Regions from separate parts of the Bradyrhizobium sp. USDA 4502 genome, predicted to be linked through region 3. Evidence: predicted binding sites of a transcription regulator. Region 3 holds the regulator's gene; each other region holds the start of a gene.
What was found. Region 3 encodes LexA, which represses DNA repair genes until DNA is damaged. Its sites were predicted from a motif close to TGTTCNNNNTGTGTTCNG; they were not measured.

Region 1 (4,792 bases), 1.2 Mb from region 3:
GCTTCTTGCCAGCATAGTGTGGCTTCTGTTCGCGTGATTAACCCTCCGCTCGCTGGGGCCGTTTCTTTGGGGCCCCAAAAAGCCCGGCTCGCGCCGGGCTCTCGGATCATGCGGCTACTGCATGAATCTCTTGCAATAGCTTACGACCGTATCGGGACTGCTCTAGCCGGCCACCTGTTTCTGAGACGGCGCGGTTGACCTGCCTTACCATCTTCGCGCGGATTACGCTTTCTAACGTCAGCGATCCGCGCTTGTACATCCATCGAGCCACATGGAACCAGTCCCATAGCGGGCTCTCACTTGTGATGCGCGAAACAGGGGCAGGGAAGTCCTGACCGCGCTCGCCCTTCGCAAATAGAGAGATGGCGGCCCGCGACATGTTGGTCCTGTCGGCGATGTCTGACAGGCTCACAAGATAGTCCGGCTCAATGTGCTCAACGACCGCGCCAGTCTTTTGTACGTCCACAATGGCTGAGACAAGGGCGTGGATAAAATTCCGAGCCTCGCGCTCGAACTCAACAAGAATGCGGCCCTTCACAAATGCAATAGTGGCGTCGTCGCATCCAGCTTCGAAAAACTTATCCTCGAAATCAGGAGAGTTTGGATCGAGACCCGAAGCGATGATGGTGAACTCATACTTTTTCATCTTCATCTCCCGCACGTACAACGATCAACTGATCTCTTCAAAGACCTTGCATGCCCCTCTGCATTTTTTGGAGTTGACCAAATACTGACTTGGCATCCTTCGCGTGTATGATGGGCGCAATACATTCGGCCCCACGCGTGCCCATTAGAGATTGTAACCGTCCAACCTGCTGCTTCTGCATATTGAACGGCCCCCTCGATTTCCTTGTTTGGATGCCTTGGCCTACCGGCCATCGACACACCCAGAACTTAGGCATGTGTAAACAGTTGTCAACACCTAAATGTTCCTGAAAAATTACGGTTTCTTCAATAGTTAATGAGTTGTGTTCAATTCGTCACACAACTCCAATCTAGCTTTGGCCTTTGCCCCCATCAATTACCCGGAAGTTCCGCTGTACGCGAACCGGCCGGTTGGGCTCCAACGGCAGCACGGCGTCCAGCAAATCACCAATCGTCCAGACCCGCTCAGCAATGCCCAGCGCGACCGCCGGCGTGGTCCGCAGTGCCTCATGTACGCGGCACAGATTGTAGTGGGCCACGTACAGGCTCACCGTTGCGGCATGGTGAACCATGTCTATTATCCACTTGCTCAGAGCAGCGGGAAAATCTTCGAACTTCTCAAGGCGCATAAGACGCGCGGAGGAGATCGAGCGAAGAAGCTATTTCAGCTTTTGAATATCATCGGAGCGCGCGCGCTGGGCAGGCACCTAGGGCGAGTGCTGGAAATGGCAGAGTCCTCCGAGGATAAACAGGAATACGAAAACAAAATCGCCAAACGATTTGGTTTCGAACATCAGCTTGAGTTGCCAATCCCGTTGCCGCCTGATGCACCGAAAGAGGCCGCCAACTGAGGCGGCCTCCGTTTTTCACATCAATAGGACGATAGCCACTATTGCGATGGGGCTCAGCCCGAGCGCCACAATGAGCGCATTGAAAGGTAGGTCACTGCCCATGACACAACCCCTGCGGTTGGGGTTGAAATCCTATTCCTGAATGCCGGATAGCCGCTAGTGCAATTTGTGCCACGGCAACGCGCCATGGGGTGGTAAAATGCCTGGTTCTCGGAGCATACTAGCCTTTATGAGACAGTGGCTAAAAACGGCGCTGATGGTTCTCGGCTTATGCGCAGGCTGGATGGTCGTCGGTTTACTGACCGTCGATGACGACGACGAATTCCGCCAAGTCATTGCGATTTACAAACCGCGCTAACAGACGCCGGCTGTTCCGCTCGTTGAGCTAAATCAAGAACAGATAGCGTCCCACGGAAATTGATGGAGCCAGAACATCCAATGGCGCTCTCGGTAGTCCTACTGAGAACAACCGCCAAGCTACGGTTTCCGTTCGCTTAATCCGAACTAGGACACTCTGAAATTCAATTTAGGACACGGGGGCTTAAATACGGACAGCACCGGTCTGCTCGAAGAACATATTGCGAACATAGAACAAACGTGGTACGTAGGTTCCCATCAACAATGCATTCCGCCTGATCTCATCGCCCGTTTGTCCCGCTAGCGAATCCCCGCAATAAGGAGCACATCCCAAATGTCCGCCACTGCACTGCGTATCGTCGAAGGATCCTCCATGGACAAGTCCAAGGCCCTCTCAGCCGCGCTCTCCCAGATCGAGCGCCAGTTCGGCAAGGGCTCGGTGATGAAGCTCGGCAAGAACGACCGTTCGATGGATGTCGAGACGGTGTCGTCGGGATCACTCGGGCTCGATATCGCGCTCGGCGTCGGCGGTCTGCCGAAGGGACGCGTCGTTGAGATCTACGGGCCGGAATCCTCGGGCAAGACCACGCTGGCGCTGCACACCGTGGCGGAAGGGCAGAAGAAGGGCGGCATCTGCGCCTTCATCGACGCCGAACACGCGCTCGACCCGGTCTATGCACGCAAGCTCGGCGTCAACATCGATGAGCTCTTGATCTCGCAGCCGGACACCGGCGAACAGGCGCTGGAAATCTGCGACACGTTGGTGCGTTCCGGCGCAGTCGACGTGCTGGTGGTCGATTCGGTTGCGGCGCTGGTGCCGAAGGCCGAGCTCGAGGGCGAGATGGGCGATGCGCTGCCGGGCCTGCAGGCCCGCCTGATGAGCCAGGCGCTGCGCAAGCTGACCGCCTCGATCAACAAGTCCCATACCATGGTGATCTTCATCAACCAGATCCGCATGAAGATCGGCGTGATGTACGGCTCGCCGGAGACCACCACCGGCGGCAACGCGCTGAAGTTTTATGCCTCGGTTCGTCTCGACATCCGCCGCATCGGCGCGATCAAGGAGCGCGACGAAGTCGTCGGCAACACCACCCGCGTCAAGGTGGTGAAGAACAAGCTGGCGCCGCCCTTCAAGCAGGTCGAGTTCGACATCATGTATGGCGAGGGCGTTTCCAAGATGGGCGAGATCCTCGACCTCGGCGTCAAGGCCGGCATCGTCGAGAAGTCCGGCGCCTGGTTCTCCTATGACAGCCAGCGGCTCGGCCAGGGTCGCGAGAATTCCAAGGCGTTCCTGAAGTCGAATCCCGACATCACCGCCAAGATCGAAGCCGCGATCCGGCAGAACTCCGGCCTGATCTCCGAGCAGATCCTCGCCGGCACGCCCGAGCGCGACGCCGAGGGCGAGGAGCCGACGGAAGAGTAAGCCTCCAGCATGATCCGGAAAAGTGCGAAGCGGTTTTCCCTCGCGACAAACGCGAAGCGTTTGCGCGGAGATCATGCTCAAGCGATCACATGACTTCCCTGCAAGCGGGCGCTGAGGACGTTGAGTTGCCGACGTCCTCGGCGCCCGTTTGGTTTTGTGTGTCTTTTGTAAAGCAGTTGATCCTCAGCTTGCGGTGCTGATGCCATCCCGCGTAGCCGGAGAGCATCGTGACAAGTCTGATCCTGGCGACAAGTGAACTCGCGAGCTATCGCCTGAGGCAGGCGGGAAGGGCGGACATCGTCGTCGGGTTGAGGCCGCGCTTCGTTTGGGGGAAAATGCCCTCGTCGGATGACCTCACGACCCTGCTGGAACCGCGTTCCGCAAAGCACGTCGATTTCGACACGCACTGGCTCGACTTCGCCAGTTCAAGATGGACCGGCTCGATCGGTCGGGACATTGGGCTTGTCGAGTTGTGCGAGCGTTGCGATAGCGTCGAGCTATGGGCTGATCCCCAGCCGAATGACCAGTTGGTGCTGGCCTGGTTGCTCGACGTGCTCCGCCCGCACCGCCACATCGTAGCGAAGCTCAAGCTGGTCCAGACCGATGTCGAGATCGGCAGGTACCGAGGCGAGAGCTTGGCGAAATGGCGATTGCCTGCACTTGCGGTGACCGATGATCGGCTGGAATTGGCCGGTCGCGCCTGGACTGCCTATCGCGCTCCGACGCCCGAGCCCTGTTTCGACCTTCTCATGCAGGATCTGTCGGCCATCCCGCAGCTCCGCGCGGCACTGATTGCGTTGCTCGAGGAGCTACCCGGGCAAGACACCGGCCTCGGCGCGTCCGAACTGCGGATGCTGGATCTCGTCGCCGACGGCGAGACAAGCCCACAGGTCCTTTCAAGCGAGCTGAACAGGGAACGCGGCGTGTTCGATTTTCAGGAAGCGGAGCTGATCCTGGACCGGCTCGCCTATTGTCCATCACCGGTCCTGACCGGATTCCCCGCGGAGATCGAAGCGCCCGACGATCTGAAGGCCCGAAACAACCGACTCCTGCACAGTCGGCTGTCGCTCACCGATTTCGGCCAGGAAGTGTCGGATCGCGAGCTCGACTTCAGCCAATACAACACGATCCATCGCTGGTGGGGCGGCACCGAACTGACCAATGAGCGGCTGTGGCGCTGGGACGCCGAGAGCCGAGCCTTGGTTGCCCCGTAAGCCTGATCCGCACAACGTGTGTGCGCAATCAGCCTATGCCTATGCCAGCGTCTTCTCCCGGCTTGCGATCAGTGCCCGCAAATCCTCGGCCACCGCGACCGACTGATGGGTCTTCTGATCGGTCGCGACCCAGATGATCTCGCCGGTGGCGCGCAGTTCATCGGAGCCCTTGGCGAAGATCGCGAGCGCAAGATTGATCGAGGAGCGGCCGATCCGCGCGACGCGGACGCAGACCTCGATGTCCTCGTCGAACCGGATCGGCGCCTTGTATTCGACGACCGATTTCACAGTGTGGAAGTCGA
Region 2 (4,792 bases), 5.4 Mb from region 3:
TTCGATCGCCTGGGAGATGCGGTGCACCGCGTCGGCCGATCCGGTGGCGTCCTTCTGCAATGCCTCGATCTTGCGGGTGATCTCCTCGGTCGCGCTCTGGGTCTGCACCGCCAGCGCCTTGACCTCGGTTGCGACCACCGCAAAGCCCTTGCCGGCGGCACCGGCGCGCGCCGCCTCGATCGTCGAGTTCAGTGCAAGCAGCGTGGTCTGCCGCGCGATCTGCGCGATCAGATTGACGACGTTGCCGATCGCGGCTGAGGATTCGCGCAGGCGATCGACATTGGCGGTGGCCTCGCGCGCCGCGGCCGCGGCGTCGTCAGCGAGCTGGCTCGCACTGCGCACCTGCGCCCCGATGCCCTCGGCGGAGTGGGTGAAGCGGTCGGCGGCTTGCGAGAACGTCGTCGCGGTGCTCTGCGCATCGCTGCTGCGGCCGGTCAGCGCGTCGGTGCGGGTGCGGATGGTGGCGAGCTTGGCTGCCGTCGCCTCGGCGCCGTCGGCGACCGAGCTCGCGGCGCGTTCGAGCTGGCGGATCATCGCGCCGAGCTCGAGTTCCAGCAATTCCAGGATCTCCTTGGAGGAATCCTTGGATGAATCCTTGGCCGAATCAGTCTCGGCCGAGACCTCAGGGGTTGCGGCCGCGGTTGGAACCTGCGGCGCGACGGCCGGCGCAGCCGGCTCCGGCACTTGCTTTCGAAACAAACCGAACGCCATGTGGGCTCTTTGGGGCTGTGGAAAGTTGCGGCGGGACGGGGCGATCCTCGCATCCGGGCATGAAGTCATGGTTAACAAGTGCCTCATATTCCGGCTTGCGGTAGTATTCCTCCGCCGGAGGGCCCCGGCGATCCTTTGATTTTGACCGTGAGGGGCCTATAAGGCCGCGTTTTCCATTCCTGTTCAGACCCTAAGCTCCGAAGAGACGTCGCATGGCCGGCCATTCCCAATTCAAGAACATCATGCACCGCAAGGGCCGGCAGGATGCCCAGAAGTCGAAGCTTTTCGGCAAGCTGGCCCGCGAAATCACCGTGGCGGCCAAGCTCGGCACCCCGGACCCGGCGATGAATCCGCGGTTGCGCGCCGCCGTGGTCGCGGCCCGCGCCGAGAACATGCCCAAGGACAATATCGACCGTGCCATCAAGAAGGCCGCGGGCAATGAGGGCGAGAACTATGACGAGATCCGCTACGAGGGTTATGGCCCCGGCGGCGTCGCCGTCATCGTCGAGGCGCTGACCGACAACCGCAACCGCGCCGCTTCCGATATCCGCTCCTTCTTCACCAAGTCGGGCGGCAATCTCGGCGAAACCGGCTCGGTCGCCTTCATGTTCGACCGCACCGGCATCATCGAATACGACGCCAAGGTCGCCTCCGACGACGCCATGCTGGACGCCGCGATCGAGGCCGGCGCCGACGACGTGGTCTCCAGCGAAGGCGGCCACGAGGTCTACGCCTCGCAGGACACTTTCCGCGAAGTCGCAAAAGCGCTGGAAGCGAAGTTCGGCGAGCCGCGCAAGGCGGCGCTGACCTGGAAGCCGCAGAACACCGTTTCGGTCGACGACGAGACCGGCGAAAAACTGTTGAAGCTGATGGACCTGCTCAACGAGCACGACGACGTCCAGAACGTGTTCGCCAATTTCGAGGTGTCCGACGCGCTGATCGCGAAGATGGGCGGGTAAGAGCGTCGTCCGCCCCCAACACACCACTGTCATCGCCCGCGAAGGCGGGCGACCCAGCATTCCAGAGACCTGCGTTTGATTCGAGAAGCCGCGGCGTACGTCATCCCCGCTCCCGTGCGCAATTGCGCACTAGGCGGGGATGACGAGCGGGCCGAGTACAACGACACGCGGAGCAGGGGATGGCGCTCCGTTTGTGTTTCGTTCTCCCGGCGCAGGCGGTATCACTACCCCATGACATCCCAGCCGATTCGCTCCCCCGTCCGCATCATCGGTATCGATCCGGGTCTCCGCCGCACCGGCTGGGGGGTGATCGAGACCGAAGGCAACCGTCTCGTCTATATCGCCTGCGGTTCGGTCGAACCGCCGGACGATCTGCCGCTGGCGAGCCGGCTGCTCGCGATCCATGAGGGGCTGGCCGCCGTGCTCGCCGATTACAAGCCTGCGGAGGCGGCGGTCGAGCAGACCTTCGTCAACAAGGACGGCGTGGCCACGCTGAAGCTCGGCCAGGCGCGCGGCGTCGCCATGCTGGCGCCAGCAATGTTCGGTATCTCGGTCGCCGAATACGCGCCCAACCAGGTCAAGAAGACCGTGGTCGGCGCCGGACATGCCGAGAAGAACCAGATCCAGGTGATGCTGAAGATCCTGCTGCCGAAAGCCGAGCCGCCGTCCGCCGACGCCGCGGACGCGCTCGCGGTCGCGATCACCCACGCCCACCACCGCCAGAGCATCGCGCTGCGGCTCAGGGTGGCGAACCTATGATCGGCAAGCTGAAGGGTCTGATCGATTCCTATGGCGAGGATTACGTGATCCTCGACGTCGGCGGCGTCGGTTATCAGGTGCATTGTGCGAGCCGCACGTTGCAGGCGTTGCCGTCGCCGGGCGGCGCCGCCGTGCTCTCGATCGAGACCTACGTCCGCGAGGACCAGATCAAACTGTTCGGCTTCCGCAGCGATCACGAGCGCGAATGGTTTCGCCTGCTGCAGACCGTGCAGGGGGTCGGCGCCAAGGTCGCGCTCGCGGTGCTCGGCACGCTGCCGCCGACCGATCTCGCCAACGCCATCGCGCTGCGCGACAAGGCGGCGGTGGCGCGGACGCCGGGTGTCGGGCCGAAGGTCGCCGAGCGCATCGTCAGCGAATTGAAGGACAAGGCGCCGGGCTTTGCCGATGTCGATCCCGCGGTGGTGCAACTGTCTGGCGCGATCGACAACAACCGCGCGCCGCGTCCGGTCACCGACGCGATTTCGGCGCTGGTCAATCTCGGCTACGGCCAGCCGCAGGCCGCCGCCGCCATCGCCGCCGCCTCGCGCAGCGCCGGTGAGAGCGCCGAGACCGCGCAGCTGATCCGGCTGGGCTTGAAGGAACTGTCGAAGTGATCCGTGGATTGGAGCGCCTCTGTTCTTCACCTCGCCCCGCTTGCGGGGAGAGGTCGGATCGCATCGCAGATGCGATCCGGGTGAGGGGGTACAGGTCTCGACACACATTGCGCTCGCGGAAGGAGCCCCTCACCCCAACCCTCTCCCCGCAAGAGCGGGGAGAGGGAGAACAATCTCGTGTTAGTCTCGCATCATGAATACGCCCTCGCGCATGGTCTCGCCTGAACGCCGCTCCGACGATGTCGGTGACACCGCGCTGCGGCCGCAGTCGCTGACCGAGTTCGTCGGTCAGGCCCAGGCGCGCAAGAATCTCTCGATCTTCATCGAGGCTGCGAAGAAACGCGGCGAGGCGCTCGATCATGTGCTGTTCGTCGGTCCCCCCGGCCTCGGCAAGACCACGCTGGCGCAGATCGTCGCGCGTGAGCTCGGCGTCGGCTTTCGTGCGACCTCCGGCCCTGTCATTGCGAAGGCCGGCGATCTCGCAGCGCTGCTGACCAATCTCGAAGAGCGCGACGTGCTGTTCATCGACGAGATCCATCGCCTCAGCCCGGCGGTCGAGGAAGTGCTCTATCCCGCGATGGAGGATTTTCAGCTCGACCTGATCATCGGCGAAGGTCCCGCGGCGCGTTCTGTGAAAATCGAATTGTCGAAATTCACCCTGGTCGGCGCGACGACGCGTGCGGGGCTGCTCACCAATCCCTTGCGCGACCGCTTCGGCATTCCGATCCGGCTCAATTTCTACACCGAGGAAGAGCTCGAGAAGATCGTCACCCGCGGCGCCCGCGTGCTCAATATCGGCATGAGTCCTGATGGCGCAAATGAGATCGCGCGCCGCGCCCGCGGCACGCCGCGCATCGCCGGCCGCCTGCTGCGCCGGGTGCGCGACTTTGCCTCCGCCGCCGATGCCGATTCCGTCGACCGCGGCATCGCTGACCGGGCGTTGAGCGCGCTCGAGGTGGACAGCGTCGGGTTAGACGCGATGGACCGGCGCTATCTCACCACCATCGCGTTGAACTATGGCGGCGGGCCGGTCGGCGTCGAGACCATGGCGGCGGCGCTGTCGGAGCCGCGCGATGCGATCGAGGACATCATCGAGCCCTATCTGATCCAGTGCGGCTATCTGCAGCGTACTCCGCGTGGCCGGCTCCTGACCTCGCATGCTTTCCGTCATCTCGGTCTCGCCGAGCCGAACCGCGATCCCTCGCAATTCGGCCTGTTCGGCGGCAATGGCGACGAGGACTGACGCATGATCCGGAAGAGCGCGAAGCGGTTCTTCATGCTGAAGCAAAAGCCCTCCGCTCCCAAAGACGTGAATGACGTGTTGATGCAGCGCGTCGCGCTTGCCGGTAACCTTGCCTACTAACCATTGCGGCATCCCTGCAGGCCGTCTGCACAAACGCGGCCCAATTTCGCTCCAATCAAAGGGCCTATGATAGCCCAGAGTGTTTTCGACAAGCGCCAGGCATCACCGATCACACATCCATGATTTCACGTCGTCATTTTCTGCGCGGGTTCGGCGGGTTGACCGCCGCCACCGCTTCGACCGCGGCCTATGGCTTGAGCGAGCCGGTCGTCCGCCTCGCGCTCACGCGCTACGATCTGTCGCCGCGGCAATGGCCGGCGGACTTTCCGCTCAAGATCGCCGCACTCGCCGACATCCACGCCTGCGATCCCTGGATGTCGCTCGATCGCATCGCTGAGATCGTCGAGCGGACGAACGCCCTGAACCCCGACATCATCGTACTGCTC
Region 3 (4,792 bases):
CGACGCTGGGGCCACAGCTTCCTCTCAACAACCCAACCCTGTGGTTATGGGTCCCGGCCTTCGCCGGGACGACGGTGTGCGCGGGAACAGTCTCGCGATGAATGCAACGCCACGCACAATCCACACACCGGTCACTGAAATCGAGGACATTGCCGCCTGCCCGCAATTCTCGTACACGGTTTCACGCAATGACCTCGCAATTCTCTCCCAACTCCGTCGACGTGCTGCTGTTCGATATCGGCCGCGTCGTGCTCGACATCAACTTTGACAAGGTGATGGCGCACTGGGCGCAGCATGCCGGCTGTGCGCCCGCCGAGCTCGCCACGCGCTTTGTCGTCGACGACAGTTTCAAGCATCACGAGATCGGCCGGATCGACGACGCGGCATTCTTCGAGAATCTGCGCCGGACGCTCGGCATCAACATCACGGACGCCCAGTTCCTCGAAGGCTGGAACGCGATCTTCACCGGCGAGATGCCGGGCATCGCCCCGCTGCTCGCGGCGGCCGCCAAGCGGATGCCGCTCTACGCCTTCTCCAACACCAATCCGGCCCATGTCGCGCATTTCTCGGTCACCCATGCCGAGCTGCTCAGCCATTTCCGCAACGTCTTCCTGTCCTCGAGCATCGGCTTCCGCAAACCCGACGCCGAGGCCTACGATCATGTGGTAAAAGCCATCGGCGTGCCGGCGTCGCGGATCCTGTTCTTCGACGACCTGGCCGCCAATATCGAAGGTGCGCGGGCGCGCGGCCTTCATGCTATCCACGTGACGTCGACGGATGACGTGGCAAGGGCTTTGACCGCACTTGGAATTTGAACATTAAGAATTGAGGAGCTCTGAGCGTGGCCCTGATGCCGGTTGCCGATGCCCTGTCCGCCGTCCTCGCCGGCGCCGAACCGCTGCCGGAGGAGATGGTCGCGCTCGATGCCGCCTACCACCGCACGCTTGCGCACGACCTCGCGGCGCTCCGCACCCAGCCGCCGCAGCCGATGTCGGCGATGGACGGCTATGCGGTGCGCGCCGCCGATGCGGCTGATCTAAAGGCCCGGCTCAAGGTGATCGGCGAAGTCGCCGCCGGCCGGCCGTTCGAGCGGACGGTCGGCGCCGGCGAGGCGGTGCGGATCTTCACCGGCGGCGTGATCCCCAATGGCGCCGACGCGGTGATCATCCAGGAGGACACCGCCGTCGACGGCGACCACATCACGATCACGGAGGCCGCCAGCGTCGGGCGGCACATCCGCCCGGCTGGGGTCGACTTCCGTGAGGGCGAGGTGCTGCTCGCCGGCGGCAGCCGCCTGTCCGACCGCGCGCTGTCGCTGGCGGCCGCCATGAACTATCCGGAACTTGCGGTGCGCCGCCGCCCGAAGGTCGCGGTGCTGGCGACCGGCGACGAGCTGGTGATGCCGGGCTCGCAGCCCGGTCCCGGCCAGATCGTCTATTCCAACGGCTACGCGCTGCGGGCGCTGGCGCGCGCCGAAGGCGCCGAGACCGTCGACCTCGGCGTTGCCGCCGACACGGTAGAGGCGACCACGGCGGGCATCCGCCGGGCACGCGAGGCCGGCGCCGATGTCCTCATCACGACAGGCGGCGCCTCGGTCGGCGACCACGATCTCGTCAAGCGGTCGCTGGAAGCCGAGGGCGTCGAGATGGCGTTCTGGCGGATTGCGATGCGGCCCGGCAAGCCGATGATGCATGGCCGGCTCGGCGCGATGCGGGTGATCGGTCTGCCCGGCAATCCGGTGTCGTCCTATGTCTGCGCCTTCCTGTTCCTGGTGCCGTTGATTCGGGCGCTGAGCGGCCGGAAAGTGATTCATCATCGCCGCGCGAGCGCCCTGCTCGGCCGCGACCTCGCCGCCAACGACCAGCGCGAGGACTATCTGCGTGCGCGGCTCGAAGCGCGCGAGGACGGCACGCTGATCGCAACGCCGGTGACGCAGCAGGACTCGTCGCTGCTCGGGAATCTCGCTGCGGCACGGGCACTTCTCGTGCGTCCGCCGTTTGCAGCGGCGGCCGTCGAAGGCAGCGAATGCGAGATTCTGACACTGCCCGAATAGGGTTTTCGCGCCCCGCCGATTGTGCGTTGCCCGACGCGTTCACCGGAAATTAAGTGGTTGCGGAACACATATCGAACATATAGTGTCCGTTCATGATTTGTTTCGAGTACTGGTGTCTACAATCGGGAAGCCGCGTGGAAGCAGGTGCATCGAGCACATGCTCCTGAGGTCAGGCCCGGCCTGCAGGCCCCACCAGAAGAGTCTCGGAATCGAACGACGCTATCAACCGGGGGAATACTCGAGATGCTCACGCGCAAACAGTACGAACTACTGCGTTTCATCAATGAACGTCTGAAAGAGGCCGGCGTACCGCCCTCCTTCGACGAGATGAAGGATGCACTCGACCTGCGCTCGAAGTCCGGTATCCACCGCCTGATCACTGCGCTGGAGGAGCGCGGCTTCATCCGCCGCCTGCCGAACCGCGCCCGCGCCATCGAGGTCATCAAGCTGCCCGAACTCTCGGCCGGCGGCGGCAACGGCCGCCGCGGCTTCACGCCCAGCGTCATCGAAGGCACCCTCGGCCGGCGCGCCAGCACGCCGCCGATTGCCGAGGACGACGGCAACCGTCCGGTCGCGGTCCCCGTGATGGGCCGGATCGCCGCCGGTACGCCGATCGAGGCGCTGCAGACCCGCAGCCACACCATCAGCGTGCCGCCCGACATGCTCGGTGCCGGCGAGCACTATGCGCTCGAGGTGCGCGGCGACTCGATGGTCGATGCCGGCATCCTCGACGGCGACATGGCGCTGATCCAGCGCAACGACGTCGCCAATACCGGCGACATCGTGGTGGCGCTGATCGACGAGGAGGAAGCCACCCTGAAGCGCTTCCGCCGCCGCGGCGCATCGATCGCGCTCGAGCCGGCCAACACCGCCTATGAAGTGCGCATCCTGCCGCCGAACCGGGTCCGCATCCAGGGCAAGCTGATCGGCCTTTATCGCAAATACTGAATTGCAAATACTTGCGGCGGCCGGGAACGAGCAACACGTCGGATCGTTCCTTGCGTACGGCCTGCCCGATGCGCTCCGATACCTCTCGCGCAGCGTCGCGTGTTTGTGATCGGAGCGATCTCGGACCAGTCGTACAATCGCCCAGAAACGAGCAGACGCTCGTTCGCTATCGTCCACTCTGGTAGAGGCCCTAATGCCTCAAGGAGAGGCACGGGTCGCTACCTCGAAATGAGGAGCCATCCGATGTGTGACTATAGTCTGCACGCCGTGGCATCGCGCCCCGCCATTGTCGGAGAGACGCTGATCACGACGACGTTCCGCGGCACGTCGACCCGCGGCTTTGCTTCGGAGAATGACCCCACTGTCGCGGTCTGCATGCTGCCGGGCACCGAGCTCGCTTTCGCCGAGAACGTTCGCTACGACAGCCGCTGGATCTGGACCAAGACGCTGAACTATCGCGTCGGCGTGTTCAACGAAGTCGAGCCCGACGTGCCTGATCGGCATCATGACGCGGTCGAATTCCCCGACGGCAGCCATGTGCTGGTGACCCAGCTGGTCGAGGGACAGCGCGTTAGCGTGCTGCAATTGCCGGCGCTGCATCCGCCGGTCGAGCAGAAGCCGAAGGTTGTGGAGCGGCGGCCCTCCGCATTCGCAACGCTGTTTTTGGGTTGAGCGCATCGTCGCCGCGGAATGAGCTGTTCGGCGGCGGATGACCTAAGCAATTTCGGGCGACCCCGGACTCCCGCTTCCGGGGCGCAGAAGGAGATTTGCGTCGGCCGGCGCCTTGGCGCATCATCGGGCACGGAGGACGTGCGCGGTGGTCGATAAGGTCACATGGCAAAAGGCTGGACGCGTCACGGAACCGGGCCGCTACATGTTCCGGTTCGGTTGGCTGACGGTAACGGCCGACGACCTGAAAGTCTGGGAGCAATTTCCCGAGGCTTCCTTCACCCTCGTCAAGAAGCCCGACGCCGGCCCCGACTCCGACGAATACCATCTCGGCCTGTTCGAGCTGCCGAGCGGCCCCTCGCCGGACCACGGCTAATCATCGCCCTGCAGATCGGTCTCGGCCGGCGTCGCATCCACCGCAGGCCGCGGCGCGGCGGCGGGCGCGCGCAGCGTCGTTTCGCTCTCGCCGTCGCCGGGAACCGCCGGCGACCACGGCCGGTCGATCCCGCCGGGCTTGACCGCATCGACGGCGTAGCCGTCCCTGATCCTTCGCAGCACCAGCGCGCCGTGGCGGCGCAGCCGCTCGGCATCGATCACCGATGCCGCGCAGCCCTGCGGCGCCGGCCGCGCCGTCACGATCAGGGCTGCGCGCTCGCAGTCGTCCGCCAGCGCCTCCGGCCGGGTCGCCAGCGCGACGAAGACGCCGCCGGGTCCCTGGGTCACGCAGCCGCCGGCATCGCACGAGACGCCCTCGCCGAGCGACGCATCGGTGGCGGTGCGCGCGTCGGCGTCCGCCGCCAGCCACTCCTTGACCAAAAATGCATCCTTGGCGCTGTGCATCAGATGCAGCCACCCGTCACCGCCACGCACCGCGACGTTGCGGCCGTCGCCCGAGATCAGCACGTCCGGCTGCGGCACCCTGAGCGCCCAGACCGAGGCCACCAGCAGCAGCACCGCGCCTGACCAGCGCAGCGGCGTGCGCAGCAGCCCGAGCAGGATGATGCCGGCGCTCGCTGCGATCAGCGGCCCGATGCCGAACGCCGCCATGCGGCCGACCGCGCCCGGGAGTGCGGCGACCCATTGCGTCACCAGGATCATCCAGTCGATGCCAAGACCCATGAT
Region 4 (4,792 bases), 4.4 Mb from region 3:
GGCAGCACGAAGAACCACAACGATTCGCCTTTCTCCGCCGTCATGAACATGTGGACGACGCGGGCGCGATGATCGCGCTGCTCGATCAGCCGGGCGAGCTCGACCGACGGGATCGCCGGTCCGGAGCTCGTCACCTCGAACAGCTTCCTGTTGAGCACATCGTCGATCTCGTGATCCCACGAGATGATCGCGCCGGTGACGCCCGAGAAGAACAGGAAGGCCGCGGTGAGAAGGCCCCGCCCAGCGATGCAGTCGTCCGAAGATGGGTCTCATGGGGATTTCAGCAAGTTGTGGGGTGATCACCAGCGATAGGTCAGCTTCGCGATCGCCTTGCGGCCCTCGGCGTAGAAGCAGCTGGTGTTGCCGTAGCAGGCTGCCACGTAGCGCGTGTCGGCGAGGTTGGTGACGTTGAGCGAGAGGCGATAATTGTCCCTGGTATAGGCGACGAGCGCATCGACGACCGTCGACGCCGGCACCTTGAAGGTGTTGGCATCGTCACCGAACGTCGATCCGACATAGCGGACGCCGGCCCCGAACTGGACCCCGGCGAGCGGACCGCCCTGAACGGTGTAATCGCCCCACAGCGAGAAACGGTTGAGCGGCACCGTGGTCGGCGCCTTGCCGACATTGACGGGATCCTTGGTGACTTCAGCGTCGACATAGGCGTAGCCGCCCCGGATGTTGACGCCCTCGACCAGCGTCGCGGTGCCTTCGAGTTCAACGCCGCGCGACCTGACTTCGCCGGTCTGCTCGGCGAAATAGAACGGCGGGGCGTAGGTGACGACGTTGGATCGGGTCAAGTCGAACGCGGCCAGCGTGATCAGCGCATTGATGCCGACCGGCTGGTACTTGACGCCGACTTCGTACTGCACGCCGGACTCCGGCTTCAGCAGGTCGCCGGCGGCGTTGACGCTCAGCACCGGCAGGAATGATTCCGAATAGCTGAAATAGGGCGCGACGCCGTTGTCGAAATTGTACATGACGGCGGCGCGGCCGGTGAATGCCGAGGCGTCGGTCGACGTCGACGTTTTCGCGAGATTGTTGTCGAGGTCCGTGGTGACGAAATCCTGCCGCCCGCCAAGCAGGAACGACAGCCGGCCGAGCCGGATCTGGTCCTGCAGATAGAGGCCGGCCTGCGACTGCTTGATGCCGGTGTCGTCATACGGTCCGTTGTTGGTCCAGCTGTTGGTATAGACCGGCGCGAAGACGTTGAGCTTGCCGGTGCTGTAGCTCGAGGCCATGTCGCGGAACGAGGTGTTGCGGTAATCGACGCCGAACAGCGTCGTGTGGCTCAGCAGGCCGGTGACGAACTTGCCCTGCAGCTGGTTGTCGACCGCGAAGGAACCGATCGTCGAGCTGCCGCCGGCGCCGCCGCGCGACAGCAGGCCCGCAGCCTCGTCGGTGGCCGACGCATAGCCGGTGCCGTAGAAGCTCTTCTGCTCGTTGTGCATCCACGAATAGCGCAGGTTCTGGCGGAAGGTCAGCGCCTCGTTGAAGTCGTGCGACAGCATGTAGCCGACCGAGGACTGCTCGGTGTCGAACTGGTTGAAGCCGGGCTCGCCGACGAAGCGCGTGTTCGGAATGTAGTGGCCGTTATTGGCCCAGACGGTGCCGGACGGCGGCAGGAATTGCAGGCCCCAGCCGGTGCGTTCCTTCTGGTAGTTCGCGAGGAAAGTGATCGTGGTGTCCTCGTTCGGCTTCACGGTGACGGCGGGCGCGATGAAGACGCGATTGTCCTTGGTGTAGTCGACCTGGGTCTCACCATCGCGCGCGACGCCGGTCAGGCGCCACAGCACCGTTCCTTCCTTGTTGGCGCGGCCGCCGATATCGAACTCGCCCTGATAGCGGTTGAAGCTGCCGCCGGACAGCGACACTTCGCCGAACTCGCGCGCGGTCGGCAGCTTGCTGACATAGTTGAGGATGCCGCCGGTGCCGCTGCCGCCGAACATCGCGGAGGACGGCCCCTTCAGGACCTCGAGGCGCTCGGCGCCGTACGGATCGAGCCCGAGGAAGTGCACATAGTTGCTGCTCGGCAGCCGCAGGCCGTCGAGATAGAGGCCCGGCATCGTCATGTCGAAGCCGCGGATCTGCAGGCCGCCGAAGCGGGTGTCCGAGCCGCCATTCACGTCGCCGCTGACGCCTGCGGTGTAGCGCAATGCCGCGCCCACCGATTCCGCACCCTGGTTCCTGATCTGGTCCGTCGTGACGACCGAGATCGATTGCGGGATTTCGATCAGCGGCGTGTCGGTCTTGGTCGCCGTGCCCGAACGCGTGGCAACGAACCCGTCCACTGGACCGCCGGCTCGCTCGCCGGCGCCGGCACCGGATCGTGCCGCCGCTGGCGGCGTCGCCTGCTGGGATCGAGCCACGCGGTTGGCGCGGCTTGCGCGTGCGGCCACCGGACGACGAACCGGTTTTGCATTCGCAGTGATCGCGCGCTGCTGAGGCGCGTCCACGCTCACCGGCGGCAGTTCCGATTGCGCGTCGGCGCGTTCGGTCGTGACTCCTGCGGCAAGGACGGCGGCGGTACACAGACCGATCGTTCGCAGCGCTGGATGTTGACGGGTGGAATGCGAAGCAAGTCGATCGATCACGCGAAGGCGCCCCTGATGTCAGCCTGGATGGATTTGTGATCCGGCTCTACAGCGCGGGGCTCGCGAGTACAGACCTCGGCAGTTGGAATAGATCGAGACTGCGCGCGCGATCAGTGTGCGATCGCTGAAACAGCGGGGAAATCGACGACGCGCTGCGACAATAAGCGCGCGATGCTCATCGAGCTGGAATGATTCTTGAAAATGATTCCTGCAGTTGTCGACGATGCGAGCTGTGTTCGATCGCGCGAGGCGCGCGTCATCGCGCGCGACGCCCGACGCCTCCGCACCGGCCGGAAGCGGATGCGCCGCGCGGTGAATTGGTACCGGGCGACCAGCCCTCGGTGTCGCGAACGTTCCTGTAATGTTCTTGCACTTGTCGCCCGGTTCCGCTACCTTCGATTGCGGAAGATAGGGGCAGCATGGTTCAGCGCGTTTCCACCGTCGCATTCGAGGGGATCGAGGCCCGCGCGGTCGACGTGCAGGTCCAGGTTGCGCCGGGATTGCCTGCATTCGCGATCGTCGGCCTGCCCGACAAGGCGGTGTCGGAAGCCCGCGAACGCGTGCGTTCGGCGCTGATCGCCTCCGGCCTCGCGCTTCCCGCCCGCCGCATCACCGTCAACCTCGCACCCGCCGACCTGCCCAAGGAGGGCAGCCATTACGACCTGCCGATCGCGCTCGGCCTGATGGCGGCGATCGGCGCGATCCCGCCGGATGCGCTGAACGGCTTCACCGTGCTCGGCGAGCTCGGGCTCGACGGCTCGCTCGCGCCGGTGGCGGGCGTGCTGCCCGCGGCAATCGGCGCCAATTCGCGCGACGAGGGATTGATCTGCCCGGCCGCCTGCGGTTCGGAAGCCGCCTGGGCCAGTCCGGACATCCAGATCATCGCGGCACACTCGCTGATCCAGATCGCCAACCACTTCAAGGGCACGCAGGTGCTGTCACGCCCGCAGCCGAAGGTGCATGAGCGCGAGGAAGCGCTTCTGGACCTGCGCGACATCAAGGGCCAGGAGAGCGCGAAACGCGCGCTCGAGATCGCCGCCGCCGGCGGGCATCATCTGCTGATGATCGGCTCGCCCGGCGCCGGCAAATCGATGCTGGCGGCGCGACTGCCCTCGATCCTGCCGCCGCTGTCGCCGTCCGAGCTGCTCGAAGTCTCGATGATCGCCTCGGTTGCCGGCGAGATCCGCGACGGCGCCTTGACCGCGCGACGCCCGTTCCGCAGCCCGCATCATTCCGCCAGCATGGCCGCGCTGACCGGCGGCGGCATGCGCGCCAAGCCGGGCGAGATCTCGCTGGCGCATCAGGGCGTGCTGTTCCTCGACGAATTGCCGGAGTTCGATCCGCGCGTGCTGGATTCGCTGCGCCAGCCGCTGGAGAACGGCGAGGTTTCGGTGAGCCGGGCCAACCACCGCGTCACCTATCCGGCGCGCTTCATGCTGGTCGCGGCCATGAACCCGTGCCGTTGCGGCCACGCCTATGAGCCCGGCTATTCCTGCAAGCGCGGCCGGCTCGACCGCTGCACCGCCGACTACCAGATGCGGATCTCCGGTCCGCTGATGGATCGCATCGACCTGCGGATCGAGGTGCCCGCCGTCACCGCGGCGGATCTGATCCTGCCGCCGCCGGCGGAGGGCTCGGCCGAGGTTGCCGCCCGCGTCGCGGCCGCGCGCGACATCCAGCTCGCGCGCTACGCGGCGGCCGGCATGCCGCACGTCCGCACCAATGCGGAAGCGCCGAGCTCGCTGCTCGAGACCATCGCGCAGCCCGACGCGCATGGGCAGAAGCTGCTGCGCGAGGCGGCCGACAACATGCACCTCACCGCGCGCGGCTATCACCGCGTGCTGCGGGTGGCGCGCACGCTTGCCGATCTCAACGGCGCCGAGACGATCGGCCGGCTGCATCTCGCCGAAGCGCTGTCCTATCGTGCATTGGCCGACGATTTGCGTCGCGCCGCGTGATCTCCGCCGCTTTCCGCCCGGTGCCCGCCGCGTCAACGTGACAGTAACCACTCTCATTTACGCTCCGCAAACCATAAGCACCGCGATCGGCGGCAAGCTTGGGTCGAGCGAGTTGTGTCATGTTGCGTTTGAAGATTCTGACCTCGGTGGTCCCCCTTGCCGTGGCCGCGGTCCTTGCCCGCGCCGAATTCCTGCCGGGCCCGCGGCCCTGCATCGAGGTGGGCGGCGCCACGATGCAGA

Region 1: a site for LexA is predicted at 2,066-2,083, ahead of recA (recombinase RecA). Genes of this name have one in related genera too.
Region 2: a site for LexA is predicted at 1,854-1,871, ahead of ruvC (crossover junction endodeoxyribonuclease RuvC). Genes of this name have one in related genera too.
Region 4: a site for LexA is predicted at 2,946-2,963, ahead of ACVW1B_RS35165 (YifB family Mg chelatase-like AAA ATPase). Genes of this name have one in related genera too.

Annotation. Positions count from the first base shown of each region.
Region 1 covers NZ_JBSSGF010000001.1:4,341,875-4,346,666, reverse strand. The annotation lists gene ACVW1B_RS20220 (hypothetical protein) at 107-646, opposite strand; gene ACVW1B_RS20215 (hypothetical protein) at 996-1,217, opposite strand; gene ACVW1B_RS20210 (hypothetical protein) at 1,206-1,496, shown strand; gene recA (recombinase RecA) at 2,188-3,276, shown strand; gene ACVW1B_RS20200 (hypothetical protein) at 3,504-4,490, shown strand; gene ACVW1B_RS20195 (acyl-CoA thioesterase) at 4,530-4,792, opposite strand, start outside.
Region 2 covers NZ_JBSSGF010000001.1:8,628,429-8,633,220, forward strand. The annotation lists gene ACVW1B_RS40235 (methyl-accepting chemotaxis protein) at 1-711, opposite strand, end outside; gene ACVW1B_RS40240 (YebC/PmpR family DNA-binding transcriptional regulator) at 924-1,670, shown strand; gene ruvC (crossover junction endodeoxyribonuclease RuvC) at 1,902-2,429, shown strand; gene ruvA (Holliday junction branch migration protein RuvA) at 2,426-3,043, shown strand; gene ruvB (Holliday junction branch migration DNA helicase RuvB) at 3,237-4,286, shown strand; gene ACVW1B_RS40260 (metallophosphoesterase) at 4,526-4,792, shown strand, end outside.
Region 3 covers NZ_JBSSGF010000001.1:3,181,935-3,186,726, forward strand. The annotation lists gene ACVW1B_RS14555 (HAD family hydrolase) at 189-815, shown strand; gene ACVW1B_RS14560 (molybdopterin molybdotransferase MoeA) at 842-2,053, shown strand; gene lexA (transcriptional repressor LexA) at 2,297-3,001, shown strand; gene ACVW1B_RS14570 (hypothetical protein) at 3,245-3,673, shown strand; gene ACVW1B_RS14575 (hypothetical protein) at 3,819-4,046, shown strand; partial or broken gene ACVW1B_RS14580 (ComEC/Rec2 family competence protein) at 4,043-4,792, opposite strand, start outside.
Region 4 covers NZ_JBSSGF010000001.1:7,549,724-7,554,515, forward strand. The annotation lists partial or broken gene fsrB (siderophore utilization protein FsrB) at 1-273, opposite strand, end outside; gene ACVW1B_RS35160 (TonB-dependent siderophore receptor) at 300-2,291, opposite strand; gene ACVW1B_RS35165 (YifB family Mg chelatase-like AAA ATPase) at 3,014-4,552, shown strand; gene ACVW1B_RS35170 (protease-associated domain-containing protein) at 4,672-4,792, shown strand, end outside.